One region of the Anaeromassilibacillus sp. Marseille-P3371 genome, then DNA from elsewhere that is predicted to be linked to it. Evidence: riboswitches for the same ligand, from Rfam matches in the RefSeq annotation. Region 1 holds a riboswitch; the other holds the start of a gene.
The links. A riboswitch is a leader RNA that binds a small molecule or an ion and turns the genes downstream of it on or off. The one in region 1 is predicted to bind cobalamin.
Positions count from the first base shown of each region.

Region 1 (3,416 bases):
ATAAAGATGAGCGCATCCGCTTTTTCAAAAGCGGATGCGGTCCACTCGGCAAGGGAATCCAACGGATCGACATCTTTCTTCACATATTTTAAAGGTGCACTGAGACGGCATAAATTTCCTTCTTGCTGCAAAAAGGAAATCAAGCGGAGCCCCAATTGAACGCCATTGGAAGTAAAAGCCACACATTCAATCCGCATTGGAAGGACCCTTCTTTTGGGCAGTACGGTATCCGTGGGAAAAATCCGGTGCGTACAGCTTTGAGCGTTCATAAGCCTTTCCGAGGAAGTTGCCAATTAGAATCAAAGCTGTCTTTGTGATTCCATTTTTTGCAGCCATCTCCGGAAGTATCCCCACTGTCCCGTGAACCACCTTCTCATCCGGCCATGTTGCTTTATAGACAATTGCTGCAGGGGTTTCCTCAGAATATCCACCTTCCAAAAGCTGAGTGCGCAGGGCTTCCAGATAGGAGGTGCTGAGAAATACAACCATTGTCGCTCCATGTGAAGCAAAGCTGGAGATGGACTCCTTCTCCGGAACCGGAGTTCTCCCCGCCATGCGTGTAATCACAACGGACTGCGATACCCCAGGAAGCGTATACTCTGCCTGCAAAGCTGCTGCTGCACCACAAAATGAGCTAACCCCCGGCACTACTTCATAGGACACCCCAGCGGAATCCAAAGCATCCATCTGTTCCCGTATAGCACCGTACAAACAAGGATCACCGGTATGCAGCCGTACGACGTTTTTTCCTGCGCGCTCTGCAGTGATGAGCACCTGCAATACCTCTTCCAAGGTCATACGAGCACTGTCATAAATCTCACAGTCCGGCTTTGTGTAGGTCGTGAGAATATTCGGATTGACCAGAGAACCAGCATAAACGACGGTATCCGCTTCTCCCAAAAGGCGGGCGCCGCGCACAGTAATCAAATCCACCGCACCGGACCCTGCCCCTACGATATGAATCATTCGACCCTCTTCTCTCCTTTCAAACGTCCCAACAGTATGGACGCATCGGTAGTCCGTCCTAACAGACCATATACATTGGAAAATAACACCGCCCCAACCATCAGCTTTCGATGGACCCGGGCATTCATGTGAAATTGAATTTTCTCCATCAAACCGTCCATGACAGACTGTAACAGGGAGGCATCCTTTAATAAATCAAATGCCTCATCCGTTGTGACACACTCCATCAGACGGTTCGCCAAATTGCGGGAAGCGCCGCAAAGAGCCGCATGTGCAGTCAGGATCTCCATCCGGGCATCTGCATAGCGTGAGTGGGTATTCATCACGCCTCCAGCCAATTTAACCAGTTTTCCCGCATGTCCAACCAACAAAAGGCCTTCAAATTGGAATTCCACGGCCATATCCAACAGCTCTCCGATATAATTGCTACAGATCACCGTACGGCAGGAAAGCTGCATGCGCTCTCGGAGAAACGTTTCTCCATAATTTCCCGGAACAGCTACAACGACCTGTACCCCGGAAGCACGAAGCTGGCACAACTCTGTGCGGATTGTTTCGATCAAAGCGCGCTCGCTCATCGGTTCCACAATCCCTGTGGTCCCCAATATAGAGATTCCTCCCACAATTCCCAATCTTGGATTAAACGTCCTCTCTGCAATGGGTTTACCCTCTGGAACCGACAGGATCACATGCCAGCCGCCACTATAGCCATATGCCATACTGACTTCCTGTAAGCTACTGGCGATCATGTTGCGCGGTCCAGGATTGATGGCAGCCTCTCCAACGGCACAGGCAAGGCCCGGCCGCGTCACACGGCCAATACCTTCCCCACCTTCAATAACAATCCCCTCTGCTAACTGGGAAACCTCTGCAAACACCAAAATGCCGTCGGTCACATCGGGATCGTCGCCGCTGTCTTTTTGAACTGCACAGGAGACGGATGCCTCCGAACGCTGTGTACGGCATATGGGCAATAAGAGCCGAATCCCTTTTGGCGTACAGAGCTCCACTTCGTTTACCCATTTGTTTGTAAGAATCATTTGTGCGGCAGCCTTTGCCGCTGCCGCTGCGCAACTGCCCGTGGTATACCCACACCGCAAGCGTTTTTGATCCTGGTAAACGTATTCTTCCAGCTTCATAAAAGCCTCCCGCGATATAAAAAACGCCATTCAGTAACTCGCATTACCGAATGGCGTGAATGGCGGAATAACAGGCCCAGAAGAAGCTTCTGCGCCCGCCTCGGGTTCCTTCAGCCACGCGCGCTCCAGTACCGTGGAGTCGCATGAAGGACGATAGGCAGGTATTCTGGCTCATACGTCTGCGCAACACTCCCCCTTCCCAGTTTCCCAGTGGTATTTTGGAATGTGCTCGGTATTCACAGCAACGGACTTGCGCGGGAATCACACCCGCTTCCCTTTTTCAGCCCCCTTTACGCAAAGGAGCACCTATATCCTGTGCTTTATTTTAAACAGATTTCTGTAGTTTGTCAACCGGCCGGTCTACATGCACATCCATCTGCGGAAATGGAATATGAATACCGGCACGGTCAAAAGCAAGCTTAACTTCCTCCTGCATCTGATAATACAGTGGCCAGTAATCATCGGTCTTGCACCATACGCGCACCAGCATCTGAATACAGCTATCTTTATGTTCTTCTACAGCGACCAATGGTTCCGGAGCCTTTTCTACCAGCGGATTTTTTTCGACCAGTTCTCCCAGGACCGCCTTTACTTTTGCAAGGTCATCGTTATAACTAATCGAGTAGTGCAAATCCAGGCGGCGCGTTTTCATCGCCGTATAATTTGTAATGGTACTGACCGTAACTTTGGAATTTGGAATGACAATTTCTTTATTATCAAAGGTCCGAAGGGTGGTAAACATGATTTCAATCCGTTCCACAACGCCCTCTACATTGTCCAGTAGTAAATAATCTCCAACCGTAAAAGGCTTTGTAAAAATGATCTGCGCACCGCTGGCAACGTTCGCCATATTTTCTTTAAGTGCAAGTCCTACGGTCACACCTGCCGCACCGATGGCAGCTATGATGGACCCGACTTCCACTCCCAGTTGCGCCAAGGCGGTGATACTGATGATGATTTTTATCGCCGCATTTGCCAAAGAACAAATAAACGTGATAATACCAACCTCTGTTCGAACGCGCAGCATTGCGCGCTTCATCAGGCGGATGATCACATTGCTCAGCCACCATCCAACTACAAAGATCAGTATCGCGCCAACGACATTTGGCAATATTCCTTCAAGCCAAACAAGGAATTTTTCCCACAATAATTCAAACGAAAGTTCCACTGTGCACCTCCAAGATAGCATTTCATCCATTGTTTACTAATATAACGAAAAATCAGGATCGATACAAGGCGTTGCGGAAAAATTGTTACGGAAATTTGTATGTTCTGTATATATTTTTCAAATATATTGCGTTTTTTATAAAT
Region 1 is NZ_LT835157.1:1,561,140-1,564,555, reverse strand. It holds gene B9Y59_RS05920 (cobalt-precorrin 5A hydrolase) at 1-197, opposite strand, end outside; gene cobM (precorrin-4 C(11)-methyltransferase) at 187-966, opposite strand; gene cbiD (cobalt-precorrin-5B (C(1))-methyltransferase CbiD) at 963-2,105, opposite strand; cobalamin riboswitch at 2,245-2,430, opposite strand; gene B9Y59_RS05905 (mechanosensitive ion channel family protein) at 2,431-3,273, opposite strand.

Region 2 (3,416 bases), 1.4 Mb from region 1:
GCAGCTCGTATCCAAAGTAAGACCTAGCAGTCACTAACGGGAAACTACTCTAGGAAACACCTTAGGTGTGAAAGACGTTGTGCGTTCGGGCGATTGGCCGCACACTGGATAACTTGGGGGAGACATCCTCCGTATCTGGTAAAAATTCTGTAAAAATGCCATAGGCATAAAGGTACTACGTACCGTACTCGACGGCTTAGAGGAGGAAACTTCCATAGGAAAAATCTTAGGAGTAAAAGACACTATTTGCCCAGGCGGTTGGCTGAATACCGGATAGCTTGGGGCAGATATCTGTCCGTATTTGGCGAGAATTGGATGGCCGATGGTAGAATGTTTGCGTAAAAAATTCTGTAAGTACGGAGGGCTACATGCCCGGCGGCCAGTAGCAGGGGGCTTGTATATAGGGAAAGTCTCAGGTACGAAAGACGCTATTTGTCCGGGTGATTGGCTGGATATTGGATAGATTTGGAAAGACATCCGTCCGTATCGGGCAAAAGTTGGACGGTCAGCAGCAGAATGTTTGCATAAAAATGTTGTAGGTATGAAGAAACTACGTGCCCGGAGGCCAATAGTAGGAAACTTCCGAAGGAAACACCTTAGATGAGAAAAACGTTATGAGTCCGGGTGGTTGACTTAATACTGTATAACTCGGGAAAGACAACCGTCTGTATTGGGCAAAAGTTGGACGGTCAACAGCAAAACACTAGTGTAGAAAAAGACGTAGATATGCAGGCGCTACATGCCTGGCGGCCAACAGTAGAAAATTTCCAAAGGACACACTGTAGGGGAGCAAGACGTTATACATCGCAGGCCAAAGTACGCACGAATTGGGATGGAATAGGAGTACCTATACGACATTATCAGATCTTTCAGAATGTAATGCCCGCATTGCACGATAACCACAGGCCGGACAACGTTATCTCAGGCAGAAATCGAAAGAGTAGGGGGAGAACCTTTTGTGATGAGGGTGAAAAAACTTTTGGCGAATCCGTGAAAATCTGTAAGGAGAAAGATTCCCATAACAGAAGTTGAGGAGGCAATCCTCTTTACAGCAGGTCCATATCAGACAAAGACCCCTGTACCGGAAAACCGGTGCAGGGGCTTTGTTTTTGTGGGATATAATTTGAAAGGGGAGAGAGGCATTAGCAGGAGTGGTGGAATAGGCAGCGGTCGATTGACATTCTTTAAAGGATGTTCTATACTTTAAAACGACAAAAGAATCGAATAGGGTTTATGGTTCAAACCATAGAGTGGTTTGATGAAAAGGGAAACAAGTGCGAATCTTGTACAATCCCGTTGCTGTGTTTGCGGAGCCAGTTCCCAAATGCCATTGACAGAAATTTCTGTTGAGAAGGTGGAATATGGCGATGATGCATGAGTCAGAAGACCTGCCATGAACTCGGTAACCATTCTGCGGACGACGGAGCCGGTTGCCAGAAAACGTCCAAGGGGGACGTGCGCCCTTTTGACGATCTGGAAGCCCCGCCCGCAACAATTGTTGCGGGCGTTTTTGTTGTCTTTTGTCGCAAAAGCATGCTTTACAGATCGAAAAGGAGTGGAAGAATGATGAAAAAAAGAATTCTCGCAGCCCTATTGGCGATTTCGATGCTACTGAGCTTGGCGGCCTGTAGAAATGCCTCACAGGTATCCTCCGAGTCGGAAAATACGTCATCGGATGTGGACCAGACAGTTTCTTCGGAAGCTTCTTCACAGGAAGCTTCCCCGGAGGATACCGATTACTATCCGGTGACGGTTGAAGTTTATAATAATGCAAGGGAATTGGTCCCTTATACGTTTGAAAAATGTCCAGAAAAAACGCTGGTTTATGGACGGAACAATGTAGAAATTCTTTTGGCGCTTGGCTTAGGCGATAAGATTGAGATGGTGGCCGATTGTAGCAGTGTCATGCCCGAATACGCAGAGGAGTTTGCCAAGTTGGACCTTCTGAAAAATCATCAAGACGTCGGATATTTTGTCAAAGAGTATGCTTTAAGCTTGGAGCCGGATATGGTGATTGGCTGGTATTCCCTGTTCAATATGGAGGACCGTATGGGAGATGTGGATTTCTGGCATGACCGTGGAATTGGCACCTATACGACCATCAACAGTGTGTTGCGCGGCGATGAATCTCTGGAAAATGAGTATCAGGATATTCGCAATTTGGCAAAGATCTATAACCGGCAGGACAAGGCGGAAGAGATCATTGCAGATATCGAAAAATTTGTCGATCAGGGCAAGCAGGCTGCAGAAGGCGGGGAACCACAGAGAATCTTGATTGCTGAAAAATGGGAAGGCGAGTATGACATCTACCATGCAAAGACTGCGGCCGGCGATATTGCGGCACAGATGGGGGCGGAGCCGCTTGGACAGGCAGGCTGGACCGATGAAGAGATCGTAGAGGCTAACCCAGAGGCCATCTTTGCGGTACATGTTGGTTCTGTTTCTGATGAGGAAGCGATTGCCCTTTATACGGAGAATCCTGCCTTGGCCAGCGTAGATGCAGTAAAGAACGGACGCATCTATCCGGTGGAATACAGCCTCGCCTATGCGCCGGGAGTCCGTACGAAGGACACCGTAAAGTTGTTCCTCAAGTGCCTCTATGGGATCGATGAATAATGGGAATGAACATGCGGCGTAAGGATTCAGAGGCAACGGAAGTTATATCTTCGCGTGGAAAACCACAATCGGTTGTGGGTGAAGCTTCTCGGCTTGCCACCGGCGTGTTCCGTGGAATCCCGGCATATGTTTGCGCCATCGTCGTTCTATTGGCAGTACTGGTGCTTTCTGTACTTTTTGCCGTGACGGTAGGTTCGGCCGATTTGACGGTTCAGGAGGTGTACGACATCATCCTGTTTGAATGGTTTCATATTGGTGATCCTGCCGTACTGGCCCAGGGTGCTGTCCATGACATCGTCTGGTTCATTCGTTTGCCGCGCATTGTGTTGGGAGTCGCTGTGGGCATGGGACTGGCGACAGTTGGCGTTGTCATGCAGGCGGTGGTGCAGAATCCATTGGCAGATCCATATATTCTAGGAATTTCTTCGGGAGCATCCCTTGGTGCGACAGCAGCCATTCTCCTGGGAATCGGGGTGTTTGGTTCCAACAGTGTGGGGGCATGTGCTTTTTTGGGGGCATTGGGGGTTTCTTTTGCGGTCATTTGGATTTCACACCTGGGAGGGCGTGCCACCTCGGTCAAACTGGTGTTAGCCGGTGTCGCACTCAGTTCCGTTTGTTCTGCCGTTTCAAACTTTATTGTCTATGTAGCGGATGATCCCGGACGCTTTATGACGGTGACCTTTTGGTTGATGGGGAGCTTAGCGGGCGCCGAATGGGAGAGCAATGGTGTGATCTTCTTGGTGGTGCTGTTGGCCTTGGCTTTTTTCCTGACACAAAGCCGGACGCTAAATCTTATGTTG
Region 2 is NZ_LT835157.1:2,965,278-2,968,693, reverse strand. It holds cobalamin riboswitch at 1,218-1,410, shown strand; gene B9Y59_RS12525 (ABC transporter substrate-binding protein) at 1,564-2,616, shown strand; gene B9Y59_RS12520 (FecCD family ABC transporter permease) at 2,616-3,416, shown strand, end outside.
Region 2: another riboswitch for cobalamin. It lies ahead of B9Y59_RS12525 (ABC transporter substrate-binding protein); the one in region 1 lies ahead of cbiD (cobalt-precorrin-5B (C(1))-methyltransferase CbiD).